Piscinibacter sp. HJYY11: one gene and its partner. The protein of the gene in region 2 interacts with the protein of the main gene of each other region in a pairwise test. Links are inferred from orthologs where the notes say so. Each region holds a gene or a part of one and is shown on either strand. Other genes may lie near its edges. The genes, in order: JI745_RS04240 and JI745_RS03710.

Region 1 (6,265 bases), 120 kb from region 2 along the record:
GTGGTGGAAGAGGGCGCCGTGACGGCGTGGCGCGCCTGGCCGCAAGGCGAGGCGCTTGGGCTGCAGTGGCTGCCGATGGAAGCGGATGCCTGGCCGCAGGTCGAGATCGTCACCAGCCATGCCGGGGCGAGCGGGGCGCTGGTGCGTGCCGCCTGCGAAATCGGTGTGCAGGGCCTGGTGGTCGCGGCCACCGGCAATGGCACGGTGCACGCGGCGCTGGAGGAGGCATTGCTCGAAGCCCAGGACCAGGGCGTGACCGTCTGGCGCAGCAGCCGCTGCGGCAACGGCCGGGTGCTGAAACGGGCCGACGACGTGCTGCCGTCGGCCGGTGAACTCACACCCGCGCAGGCACGGGTGGAGTTGATCCTTCAGTTGCTGTCGCCAGCGGGTTAGACCACGGTCAGGGTCACGTCGATGTTGCCGCGGGTCGCGTTCGAATAGGGGCACACCTTGTGGGCTGCCGCGACCAGCGCTTCAGCCTGGGCCTTCTCGAAACCCGGCACGGTGATCGCCATCGCGACCTGGATGCCGAAGCCGCCGGGGATGGGGCCGATGCCCACGTCGGCCTTGATCGACACGTCGTCCGGCAGCTTGATCTTCTGCGCGGCCGAGACGGCCTTCATCGCGCCGATGAAGCAGGCCGAGTAGCCGGCAGCGAAGAGCTGCTCGGGGTTGGTGCCCGGGCCGCCGGCGCCGCCCAGCTCCTTGGGGGTGCTCAGGTTGACCTTGAGGGCGCCGTCAGACGACTCGGCGGTGCCGGTGCGGCCCCCGGTGGAGGTGGCGTGGGCGGTGTAGAGGACTTTTTCGAGGGCCATGTGAAGCTCCGTTCAGGGGTGGGTGGAAGAAGGGGGTGATCAATGTGCCCCTGCGGCATCACCCGCAGTGGCGTCGAGGAGATTGGCGCGCAGTTGTTGCAGGCGTTGCGTGAGGCCTTCGATCTCCTGCACGTCGCACTGCATGGCCTGACCGAGCTGCACGGGCACGCGCTTGGCCTTTTGCCGGAGGGCGCGGCCTTCCGGTGTGAGGTGGACCACGACGCGGCGCTCGTCATCGGCAGCCCGCTTGCGCGTGAGCCAGCCCGACGCTTCCATACGCTTGAGCAGGGGCGTGAGCGTGCCCGAGTCGAGGAAGAGGCGCTCGCCCAGTTCGCCGACGGTGAGCCCGTCGCGTTCCCACAGCACGAGGAAGGCCAGGTACTGCGGGTAGGTCAGGCCCAGCGGTGCCAGGAGCGGCTTGTACAGCTTGGTCATCGCAAGCGACGTGGAATACAGCGCAAAGCACAGCTGCTGGTCGAGCTGTAGCCAATCGGCCTTGGCATCGTGGCGGCGTGGAGCGGTGTTCATGGAACGAGACTCTAATCGAAAGCTCGCAATTAGATTGCGCGCAATATAAATACCCTCCGAAGCGCAGGGTTGAACCCGGTTGGTGCGGCGCCGGCGGTTTGGGTATGGTGAGCCCATGACGCAGACCTACACCGAAGCGGCCCTGGCGGCCGCCCGCGCCGCAGCCGCCTTCAATGCCGAACAGCTCGATGCTGATGCCAGCGATCCGCAACGGCTGGGCTGGATGACCGGCGCACCACCGGCGCCGGAACGCCGCATGGCCTTTGCCGACAACAGCCGCAATCGCTTCCCGCAGATCCGCTGGTCGTTCAGCCATCAGCGCCACTTCCTGCCGACGAGCCCCGTGTGGCGCGGCGAGGGCCCGGTGTCGGCGCTGCCGCGTGCGCTGGAGGACTTCGGTGCCTTGCGCTTCACCCCCATCGCAGCCGACAAGCCGATGAGCTGGGCGGACGGCCTGAAGGCCACCTGGACCGACGGCGTGGTGGTGCTGCACAAAGGCCGCATCGTCGACGAGCGCTACTTCGGCGCGCTGCAGCCGCATCTGCCGCACCTGGCGATGTCGGTCACTAAGTCCTTCGTCGCGACGGTGGCGGCATCGCTCGTGGCCGAGGGCAGCCTCGACGAAACCCGCCGTGTCGACCACTTCGTTCCCGAGCTTGCGGGCTCCGGATTCGGCGATGCCACCGTGCGCCAGGTGCTGGACATGCGCACCGGTATCGCCTACACCGAGGACTACCTCGACCCGGAGTCAGGCGCCATCCGCCTGGGCCGGGCCATCGGCCTGTCGCCTCGCAGGCCCGACGACGCGGCCTCGCTCACCGACTACCTGCGGTCCATCGCCAAGCAGGGCGAACACGGCCAGGCCTTCACCTACAAGACCGCCAACACCGACGTGCTGGCCTGGGTGCTGATGCGCGTGACGGGCGTGACGCTCTCGGAGCTGCTGCACACTCGCCTGTGGGCGCCGCTCGGCATGGAGCAGGACGCCTACTTCGCCATCGATGCCTGGGGCACCGAGTTCGCCGGCGGCGGCCTCAACCTCGCGCTGCGCGACATGGCGCGGTTCGGCGAGGCGATGCGCTGCGATGGCGTGTTCAACGGCCGCCAGGTGGTGCCGGCGAGCGTGGTGGCCGACATCCGCCGCGGTGGCGAGCGCGGCGATTGCGAGCGCGCCGGCTTCCCCATCCTCACCGGCTGGAGCTATCGCAGCATGTGGTGGGTGTCGCACAACGCGCACGGCGCCTTCATGGCGCGCGGCATCCACGGGCAGGCGATCTACGTGGACCCGGTGGCCGAGGTCGTCATCGCCCGTTTCGCCTCGCACCCGGGCGCGGGCAACATGTTCAACGACCCGGTGTCGCTGCCGGCGTACCACGCCGTCGCGCAGGCCCTGCGCGCCTAGCCGGCGCTGAGCTCGTCGATCTGCGTCGTGAGCTCGAGCCAGCGGCCCTCGGCCTGCTCGGTCTCGTCGCCGATCTGCTTCAAGCGCTTGCCTTGCTCGATGCGCTGCGCAGGCGTGAGGTCGGGGCGGGCCGAGGCGGCTTCGATGTTGTCCTTCTCCTGGGTGAGCGCGGCGATGCGCTTCTCCAGGGTTTCGAGCTCCTTGCGCAGCGGCTTGGTCTGCTCGGCGAGTTTCTGCCGGGCCTGGCCGGAGGCCTTGCGGTCTTCGCGCTTCGCGGGCTCGGGTGGCGGGGCGGCGACCACGGCGGCCTGTGTTTCTTTCTTCACCTTGCCGCTGGCCGCATCCTTCGCGGCGCGTGCCATCTCGCGCGAGGTCTCGAGCAGCCACTTCTGGTAGTCGTCGAGGTCGCCGTCGAAGGGCTTGACGGTGCCTTCGGTGACGAGCCAGAACTCGTCGCACACCTCGCGCAGCAGCGCACGGTCGTGGCTCACCAGCATCACCGTGCCCTCGAACTCGTTGAGCGCCATCGAGAGCGCCTCGCGGGTGGTGAGGTCGAGGTGGTTGGTCGGCTCGTCGAGCAGCAAGAGGTTGGGGCGCTGCCACACGAGCATCGCGAGCACGAGCCGCGCCTTTTCGCCGCCCGAGAGCGTGCCCACGGCCTGCGACACCATGTCGCCCACGAAGCGGAAGGAGCCGAGGAAGTCGCGCAGCTCCTGCTCGCGCGCCTGCGGGCCCACGTCGCGCGCGAGGCGGATCATGTGCATCAGCGGGCCATCGTCGAGCGAGAGCACGTCGAGTTCCTGCTGGGCGAAGTAGCCGATCGTGAGGCCCTTGCCTTCGGTCACCTCGCCGGAGATCAGCGGGATCTCGTGGGCGATGGTCTTCACGAGCGTCGACTTGCCCTGGCCGTTGGCGCCGAGGATGCCGATGCGCTGGCCGGCGAGCACCGAGCGGTTGATGTCGCGCACGATGGGCACGCCGTTGTAGCCGCAGTTCATCATCGAGAACGCGAGCATCGGGTTGGGCAGCGAGACCGGCTCGCGGAACTCGAACTGGAAGTCGCTGCTGGTCAGCACCGGCCCGAGCTTCTCCATCCGCGCCAGCGCCTTCACCCGGCTCTGCGCCTGCTTGGCCTTGCTGGCCTTGGCCTTGAAGCGGTCGATGAACTTCTGCAGGTGCGCCATGCGCTCCTGCTGCTTGGCGTAGTTGGCCTGCGCCTGCAAGAGGCGCTCGGCGCGCATCTCCTCGAAGGCGGTGTAGTTGCCGGTGTAGCGGGTGAGGCGCGTCTCGTCGAGGTGCAGCGTGACCTTGGTGATGGCGTCGAGGAACTCGCGGTCGTGGCTGATGACGATCATCGTGCCTTCGAACTTCTGCAGCCAGGCTTCGAGCCAGACGAGGGCATCGAGGTCCAGGTGGTTGGTCGGCTCGTCGAGCAGCATCAGGTCGGCGGGGCACATCAGCGCGCGCGCGAGCTGGAGTCTCATCCTCCAGCCGCCCGAGAAGCTGTTGACCGGGTCGTCGAGCTGGTCGAGGCGGAAGCCCAGGCCCATGAGCAGCGCCTGTGCGCGAGGGCGGGCCTCGAAACCGCCGGCTTCGGCGATCTCCTGGTGGGCGTCGGCCATGGCGTGGCCGTCGTCGGCGGCTTCGGCGGCGGCCAGCGCCGCGTTGGCTTCCATCAGGCGCGTGTCGCCCTCGAGCACGAAGTCGGTGGCGCCTTGCTCGGTCTCGGGCATGTTCTGCGCGACCTCGCCCACGCGCCAGCGTGGTGGGATGGAGACGTCGCCCGAGTCCGACTGAAGCCGATGCGTCAGCAGGGAGAAGAGGGACGACTTGCCGGCCCCGTTGCGCCCCACCAGGCCGATCTTTTCACCGGGCTGCAGGGTGACGCTCGCGTCCTGCAGCACGATCTTCGTGCCGCGGCGCAGGGTGACGTTCTTGATGACTATCATGCTGAGACTGCTTCAATCCAAATTCTTCTTGAGACCTGACATGAGCCGCGGCCTCACCACCCAACTTCTCCATGCCGACCGCCTGGGCGGCGTGGAGCATGGCGCCACCCACAAACCTCTGCACACCTCGGCCGCCTTCGGCTACGAGACGGCTGCCGAGCTGGCCTCTGTCTTCCAGGGCGAACGCAGCGGCCATGTGTACGCCCGCCAAGGCAACCCCACCACCCAAGCGCTGGAGGCCAAGGTCACCCTGCTGGAAGGCGGCGTGGGCACCGTGAGCTTCGCCACCGGCATGGGCGCCATCGGCTCGATGTTCATGGCCTTGCTCAAGCAGGGCGATCACATCGTGGCCAGCCAGTTCCTCTTCGGCAACACGGCCAGCCTGTTCACCACCCTCGAGAACCTGGGCTGCTCGGTGACGCTGGTCGATGCGACCGACGCTGCCCAAGTGGCCCGGGCCATCACGCCCAAGACGCGTATTGTCTTCGTAGAAACGATCGCCAACCCGCGCACCCAGGTCGCCGACCTCGAAGGCATCGGCCAGCTCTGTGCGGAACGCGGCATTTTGTACGTGGTCGACAACACCATGACCACGCCGTACCTGTTCCGCCCGTCGGCGGTGAAGGCCGGCCTGGTGATGAACTCACTGTCGAAGTCGATCAGCGGCCACGGCAATGTGCTCGGGGGTGCGATCACCGACACCGGGCTCTTCGACTGGGCGAGCTTTCCCAATATCCAGGCGCCCTACAAGAAAGGCGCGCCCAAGACCTGGGGCCTGCTGCAGATCCGCAAGAAGGGTCTGCGCGACTTCGGCGCCACGTTGGGCGCCGAGGCGGCGCACCGCATCTCGAACGGTGCCGAGACACTCACGCTGCGCATGGACCGCGCCTGCGACAACGCCTTGAAGCTCACCACCTGGCTGGAGCAGCACCCGAAAGTCGCCGCCGTGCACTACCCTGGCCTCGAGAGCCACGCCCAGCATGAGAACGCCAGGCGCTGGTTCAAGGCCTATGGCGCGCTGATGAGCTTCGAGCTGAAGCCCGGCCACGACACCTTCGCGATGCTCGATGCGCTGGAACTCGTCATCAAGTCCAGCCACCTGGGCGACAACCGCACGCTGGCCATTCCCGTGGCGCAGACCATCTTCTGGGAGATGGGCCTGGAGAAGCGCCAGAAGATGGGCATCAGCGAATCGCTGGTGCGCATCTCGGTCGGCATCGAGGACTACGCCGACCTGCAGGCCGACTTCGAGCAGGCGCTGGCGAAGGTCTGATCAGCGCGGGCTGATCGCGAAGAGCTTCATCGTGCCGTTGGCCGACAGGTCGAGCCCGGCGGCATAGATCGTCGGCGTGCTGGAGCCGGCGCAGAACATGCCGCTCTGCACCGCGCTCGAGATCTCGGTGACCGCGAGCTGCGTGGCAGGCGAGACGCTGCCCGGCCCCTGCAGCCACGGGCGCGGCGTGTTGATCGACGGCAGCCCGTCGTACGCCATGCCGTCGCTGCCGTAGAGCGTGCCACCGGAAATGCAGAACTGCGGTTGCAGCGCTGTCGTCGCGAAGCTGTGGTTGAGC
Region 2 (6,640 bases):
AGCCTTGCTTGACGAAGGCCTTGTTCGCTTCCTTGGCAATCTGCTCGTCGACGGCACCCAGGAAGGTAGGCAGCGCTTCCAGCACGACCACCTCGGCACCGAGGCGACGCCACACCGAGCCCATCTCGAGGCCAATCACACCGGCGCCGATGAGGCCCAGCTTCTTCGGCACCGAGGGGATGCGCAGCGCGCCGTCGTTGGAGAGGATGTTCTCTTCGTCGAATGCCGCGCCCGGCAGTGCACGCGGATTGGAGCCCGTGGCAAGGATCACGTGCTTGGCGGTCAGGCTCTCTTCAGCCGCGCCCGCCACCTTGATCTCGTAGCCGACATCGGCGGCCTTCACGAACGAGCCCCGGCCGTGGAAGAACGACACCTTGTTCTTCTTGAACAGGTACAGGATGCCGTCGTTGTTCTGCTTCACGACGGTGTCTTTGCGGCCGAGCATCTTGGCGACGTCGATGCTCAGGTTCGACAGGCCGATGCCATGGTCGGCGAAATGCTTGCCGGCATGCTCGAAGTGCTCGCTCGATTGCAGCAGCGCCTTCGAGGGAATGCAGCCCACGTTCGTGCAGGTGCCGCCGGGTGCGGGGCCGCCCTTGCTGTTCTTCCACTCGTCGATGCAGGCGACATTGAAGCCGAGCTGCGCGGCGCGAATGGCGGCGATGTAGCCGCCGGGGCCGCCACCGACGACGACCACGTCAAAAGATTTGCTCATGGTCGTGTCCTCAGATGTCGAACAGCAGGCGAGCCGGATCTTCCAGCGCTTCCTTCATCGCCACGAGCGACAGCACGGCTTCGCGGCCGTCGATGATGCGGTGGTCGTAGCTCATCGCCAGGTAGTTCATCGGGCGGATGACGATCTGGCCGTTCTCGACGACGGCGCGGTCCTTGGTCGCGTGCACGCCCAGGATTGCCGACTGAGGCGGGTTGATGATCGGGGTCGACAGCATCGAGCCGAAGGTGCCGCCGTTCGAGATGGAGAAGGTGCCGCCGGTCAGCTCTTCGAGCGACAGCTTGCCTTCCTTCGCCTTGTTGCCGAACTCGGCGATCTTCTTCTCGATCTCGGCGAAGGTCATCTGGTCGGCGTTGCGCAGGATGGGCACCACCAGGCCGCGCGGCGAGCCGACCGCGATGCCGATGTCGAAGTAGCCGTGGTAGACGATGTCGTTGCCGTCCACCGAGGCGTTGACGACCGGGTAGCGCTTGAGCGCAGCCACGGCCGCCTTCACGAAGAAGCTCATGAAGCCCAGCTTCACGCCGTGCTCCTTCTCGAACTTCTCCTGGAACTTCTTGCGCATCTCCATCACCGGGGCCATGTTCACTTCATTGAACGTGGTGAGGATGGCGTTGGTCGATTGCGACTGCACCAGGCGCTCGGCCACGCGCGCGCGCAGGCGGCTCATCGGCACGCGCTGCTCGGGGCGGTCGCCGAGATTCATCGCGACAGGTGCGGTCACGGCGGGCAGCGGCTTGGCGACAGCGGCATTCACCGGTGCGCTCACGGGTGCGGCGGCCGCGGGCTTGGCACCCCCGGCGATCGCGCCCAGCACGTCGCCCTTGGTCACACGGCCGTCCTTGCCGGTGCCGGCGACGGCGCTGACCGCGAGGTTGTTGTCAGCCAGCAGCTTGGCAGCGGCCGGCATGGCCACGTCGCCCTTGCTGCCGCCGGCGGCGGGCGCTGCCGCGGCCGGCGCGGGAGCTACTGCAGCGGGCGCAGGCGCGGCCGCAGCAGGCGCAGCGGCACCAGGCTTGCCATCGGTGTCGATCTTGGCGATGACTTCGTCGCTCACGACGCTGGAGCCATCACCCTTGACGATTTCACCCATCACGCCGGCCGACGGTGCCGGCACTTCGAGCACGACCTTGTCGGTCTCGATCTCGATGAGGATTTCATCCACGGCCACGGCGTCGCCGGGCTTCTTCTTCCACTGCAGCAGCGTCGCTTCGGCGACGGATTCGGAAAGCTGCGGAACCTTGACTTCTACGATTGCCATTTTTGTGTCTCGATGCTGTCGTTAGAGCACTCGCTGCGACAACCGCGGCGTTGAGAGGCGTCGAAGACGCCTTTCGAACGGCGCAGGTTATTGCGGCAGACGTGCCGCAATACCTTATTTCGTGAGGACGAAGCCCTTGAGCTTGCCGAATGCCTGATCCAGCAGCGCCTTCTGCTGTTCCTGGTGCAGGTGCGAGTAGCCCACGGCCGGCGAGGCCGAGGCCGGGCGGCCGGCGTAACCAAGCTTCTGGCCTTCGGCCATGTTCTCGTGGATGTAGTGCTGCACGAAGAACCAGGCGCCCTGGTTCTGTGGCTCGTCCTGGCACCACACCACCTCGGTCGCGTTCGGGAACTTCTTCAGCTCGGCGGCGAAGGCCTTGTGCGGGAACGGGTACAGCTGCTCCACGCGCAGGATCACGGTGTCGAAGGACTTCTTCTCGTCGCGCTTCTTCATCAGGTCGTAGGCGACCTTGCCCGAGCAGGCGATGATGCGCTTGACCTTCTGCGGGTCGATCTCCGGGTGGTTCGGCCCGATGACGGTGCGGAATTCACCCTTGGTGAATTCGCTCAGCGGCGACGACGCATCCTTGGCGCGCAGGAGCGACTTGGGCGTCATGATCACGAGGGGCTTGCGGAACATGCGCACCATCTGCCGGCGAAGCAGGTGGAAGATCTGGCTGGCCGTGGTCGGCTGCACGATCTGCATGTTGTTGTCGGCCGCCAGCTGCATGAAACGCTCGAGACGGGCGGACGAGTGCTCGGGGCCTTGGCCCTCGTAGCCGTGCGGCAGCATCAGCGTGAGGCCGTTGGCACGGCCCCATTTCACTTCGCCGGACGCGATGAACTGGTCGATCACGACCTGCGCACCGTTCACGAAGTCACCGAACTGCGCTTCCCAGATCACGAGGGTGTTGGGGTCGGCAGACGCATAGCCGTATTCGAAGCCGAGCACGGCTTCTTCCGACAGCAGCGAGTCGATGACGACGAACGGAGCCTGGTTGTCGGCGATGTGCTGCAGCGGCGTCCAGGTGCCTTCGTCCCACTTCTCGCGGTTCTGGTCGTGCAGCACGGCATGGCGGTGCGTGAACGTGCCACGGCCGCAGTCTTCGCCCGACAGGCGCACGGGGTAGCCGCTCGCCACGAGGGAGGCGTAGGCGAAGTGTTCGGCCATGCCCCAGTCGACGTTGATCTCGCCGCGGCCCATCGCGGCACGGTCGGCGAGCACCTTCTCGACCAGCGGGTGCGGCTTGAAGTTGACCGGGATCGAGGTGATGCGCTCGGCAAGACGCTTGATCTCGGTGAGCGGCAGCGCGGTGTCGGCCGAGTCGGTCCACTTCTTGTTGAGGAAGGGCGACCAGTCGACGGCGTACTTGCTCTTGTAGTTGGTGAGCACCGGGTCGACCGTGTGCTTGCCGGCGTCCATCGCGGCGCGATAGGCCTTGACCATGTCGTCCGGCCCCTCGGGCGGCAGCACACCCTGGGCGACGAGCTTGTCGCCGTAGAGCTTGCGGGTGCCGGGGTGCTGGCCGATCTTCTTGTACATCAGCGGCTGGGTGAGCGAGGGGGTGTCCTGCTCGTTGTGGCCCAGCTTGCGGAAGCAGACGATGTCGACGACGACGTCCTTGTTGAACTCCTGGCGGTAGTCGAGCGCGAGCTGGGTGCACAGCACCACGGCTTCGGGGTCGTCGCCGTTCACGTGCAGCACCGGGGCCTCGATCATCTTGACGACGTCGGTGCAATACAGCGTGGAGCGCGTGTCGCGCGGGTCGCTGGTGGTGAAGCCAATCTGGTTGTTGATGACGATGTGCAGCGTGCCGCCGGTGTAGTAGCCGCGGGTCTGCGCGAGCGCCAGCGTTTCCATCACCACGCCCTGGCCGGCGAAGGCCGCGTCGCCGTGCACCAGCACGGGCAGCACGGTGTCGCCGGCCTTGTCGCCGCGGCGGTCGAGGCGGGCCTTGACCGAGCCTTCGACCACCGGGTTCACGATTTCCAGGTGCGAGGGGTTGAACGAGAGGCTCAGGTGCACCGGGCCACCGTCGGTCGACACGTCGCTCGAGAAGCCCTGGTGGTACTTCACGTCACCCGAGGGCAGGTTTTCCGGCGCGGTGTGGTCGAACTCGGCGAACAAGTCCTTGGGCATCTTGCCCAGGGTGTTGACCAGCACGTTCAGGCGGCCGCGGTGGGCCATGCCGATCACGATCTCCTGCACGCCCTTGACGCCCGAGCGCTGCACCACTTCGTCCATCGAGGCGATGAAGCTCTCGCCGCCTTCCAGCGAGAAGCGCTTCTGACCGACGTACTTGGTGTGGAGGTAACGCTCCAGGCCTTCGGCGGCCGTGAGCTTCTCGAGGATGTTCTTCTTCTCGTCGGCCGTGAAGTTCGGCTTCGAGCGGATCGACTCGAGCCTCTGCTGCCACCAGCGCTTTTCCACCGGCTCGGTGATGTGCATGAACTCGGCGCCGATGCTGCCGCAATAGGTTTCACGCAGCGCCTGGAGGATCTCGCGCAGCGTCTGCTGCTCGGCGGTGGTGAAGTAGGTGTTCGTCGCGCTGAACGTGATGTCCATGTCGGACTCGCTCAGGTCGTAGAACGCCGGCTCCAGCTCGGGGATCTTGGGGCGCTCCTGGCGCTTGAGCGGGTCGAGGTCGGCCCAGCGGGCGCCGATCGAGCGGTAGGCGGCGATCAGCGACTGGACGTGGACCTGCTTGCGTGCGACGGCCAGCTCGGTGCTGCTCGTCTTGACGGCGAAGGCGTTGGCCTTGGCGCGTTGAGCGAATGATTCCACCACCGGCGCGTGGGCCACGTCGCGGGCCTCGGTGCCATCGGTCGCAGGGACGTTCTGGAGGGCGTCGAAGTACGCACGCCAGTTGTCGGGCACGGAGCCCGGGTTGTCGAGGTAGGCCTCGTACATCTCTTCGACGTAGGGCGCATTGCCTCCGAACAGGTACGAGTTCGACCTGTATTCCTGCATCATTTCGCTCACCTTTCGCTCCGGTTTCCGGGGCTGTAGTGGGTTGATAAACCTTCCGCGACACGGCTTAACCGACTGGCGGATTGCGACCCGCCTTGACTGACATCAAGGGGACGGGAAGGACCTGAAAAGTCTGGGCGCGACTGTAACACCGGCTTGGAACCACTGTCACTTCGCCGCATTGGACTCCCCGGCGCTTCATACGATGACAACAGGGATAAATCTCACACTCGCATGCACCGCGTGATCCACATCCAGCCCGAAGCGCCCGCCAAACCGGCAATCGGCGAAGCCTGCAATGGCTGTGGGGTGTGCTGCGCGGCCGAGCCCTGCCCTGTCGGCATGCTCGTGAGCCGGCGACGGCATGGCAGCTGCGCCGCGCTGGTGTGGATGGAAAGTGAACGGGTGTACCGCTGCGGCGTGGTGAGCGAGCCGCAGCGCTACATCAAGGTGCGATGGATGGCCCAGGTGCTGGGCCGGGCCGCGCGGCGCTTGATCGCCGCGGGCCAAGGCTGCGACTGCAGCCTGTCGGTCGACGCCGGCTGATCAGGCGATCGCTGCGAGCCGCTCGCGGGCGGCGGCGTATTCGCTGGCCAGACGCTGCACCAGTTCACGCGCCGGCAGCACCTTCTTCACCGCGCCGATCCCCTGCCCTGAACCCCAGATGTCTTTCCACGGCTTCACGCGGTTGGAACCGAAGCTCATGGCACTGGCGTCGCTCGTCGGCAGGTTGTCGGGGTCGAGGCCGGCGTTGCGGATCGACGGCGCCAGGTAGTTGCCGTGCACGCCGGTGAAGAGGTTGCTGTAGACGATGTCGTCGGACGTGCCGTCGACGATCGACTGCTTGTAGCGCTCGTCGGCGCGCGCCTCTTCGGTGGCGATGAAGGCCGTGCCGATGTAGGCGAAGTCGGCGCCCATCGCTTGGGCCGCGAGCACGGCGGCACCGTTGGCGATCGAGCCGCTCAAGGCCAGCGGACCGTCGAACCACTCGCGGATCTCCTGGATCAGCGCGAACGGGCTCTTCACACCCGCATGCCCCCCAGCCCCGGCCGCCACGGCGATCAGGCCATCGGCGCCCTTCTCGATCGCCTTGTGCGCGAACTTGTTGTTGATGATGTCGTGCAGCACCACGCCGCCCCAGCCGTGCACCGCCTGGTTCACGTCCTCACGCGCGCCCAGCGAGGTGATGACGATGGGCACCTTGTACTTGGCGCACAGCTGCATGTCGTGCTCGAGCCGGTCGTTGCTCTTGTGCACGATCTGGTTGATGGCGAACGGCGCGGCCGGCTTGTCCGGGTTGGCCTTGTTGTAGGCCGCGAGTGTCTCGGTGATCTCTGCCAGCCACTCGTCCAGCAGCTCCGCAGGGCGTGCATTGAGCGCGGGCATCGAGCCAATGACGCCTGCCTTGCACTGCTCGATCACGAGCTTGGGATTGCTGATGATGAACAGCGGCGAGCCGATGATGGGCAGCGGCAGGTTCTGAAGGATGGGTGGCAAGGCCAAGGGAGTCTCCGAAAGTTCTCAGAAGGATTCGAGGGCGAGTGCCGTGACGCTGTCGGCACCCTCGACGATCGCATCGCGCTGGCCCGGCACACGGCTCAGGATGTGCTCGGCGTAGAACTGCGCCGTCGTCACCTTAGCTTGCAGGAAAGCGGCATCGCCCTCGCCGGCCTTGA

What was found.
Region 1: the proteins of JI745_RS03710 (region 2) and JI745_RS04240 interact in binary tests that used the Escherichia coli proteins (3 or more experiments, as listed by UniProt). The link is inferred for Piscinibacter sp. HJYY11 from one-to-one orthologs.

Annotation. Positions count from the first base shown.
Region 1 is NZ_JAERQZ010000001.1:938,276-944,540, reverse strand. The notes cover bases 2,219-5,209. They hold JI745_RS04240 (ABC-F family ATP-binding cassette domain-containing protein), read right to left. Parts: upstream 4,695-5,209; coding sequence 2,742-4,694; downstream 2,219-2,741. Other genes in these bases: JI745_RS04235 (cystathionine gamma-synthase family protein), read left to right, coding at 4,735-5,209; JI745_RS04245 (serine hydrolase), read left to right, coding at 2,219-2,745. Also shown: JI745_RS04260 (asparaginase), read left to right, coding at 1-393; JI745_RS04255 (organic hydroperoxide resistance protein), read right to left, coding at 390-815; JI745_RS04250 (MarR family winged helix-turn-helix transcriptional regulator), read right to left, coding at 855-1,343; more of JI745_RS04245, read left to right, coding at 1,459-2,218; more of JI745_RS04235, read left to right, coding at 5,210-5,967; JI745_RS04230 (hypothetical protein), read right to left, coding at 5,968-6,265. UniProt on the Escherichia coli protein: Genetic data indicate it may be involved in ribosome assembly or function.
Region 2 is NZ_JAERQZ010000001.1:819,845-826,484, forward strand. What follows is about bases 1,909-5,274. They hold JI745_RS03710 (2-oxoglutarate dehydrogenase E1 component), read right to left. Parts: upstream 4,968-5,274; coding sequence 2,109-4,967; downstream 1,909-2,108. Other genes in these bases: odhB (2-oxoglutarate dehydrogenase complex dihydrolipoyllysine-residue succinyltransferase), read right to left, coding at 1,909-1,994; JI745_RS03715 (hypothetical protein), read left to right, coding at 5,199-5,274. In the rest of the region: lpdA (dihydrolipoyl dehydrogenase), read right to left, coding at 1-715; more of odhB, read right to left, coding at 726-1,908; more of JI745_RS03715, read left to right, coding at 5,275-5,510; JI745_RS03720 (nitronate monooxygenase family protein), read right to left, coding at 5,511-6,467; JI745_RS03725 (acyl-CoA dehydrogenase), read right to left, coding at 6,486-6,640. UniProt on the Escherichia coli protein: E1 component of the 2-oxoglutarate dehydrogenase (OGDH) complex which catalyzes the decarboxylation of 2-oxoglutarate, the first step in the conversion of 2-oxoglutarate to succinyl-CoA and CO(2).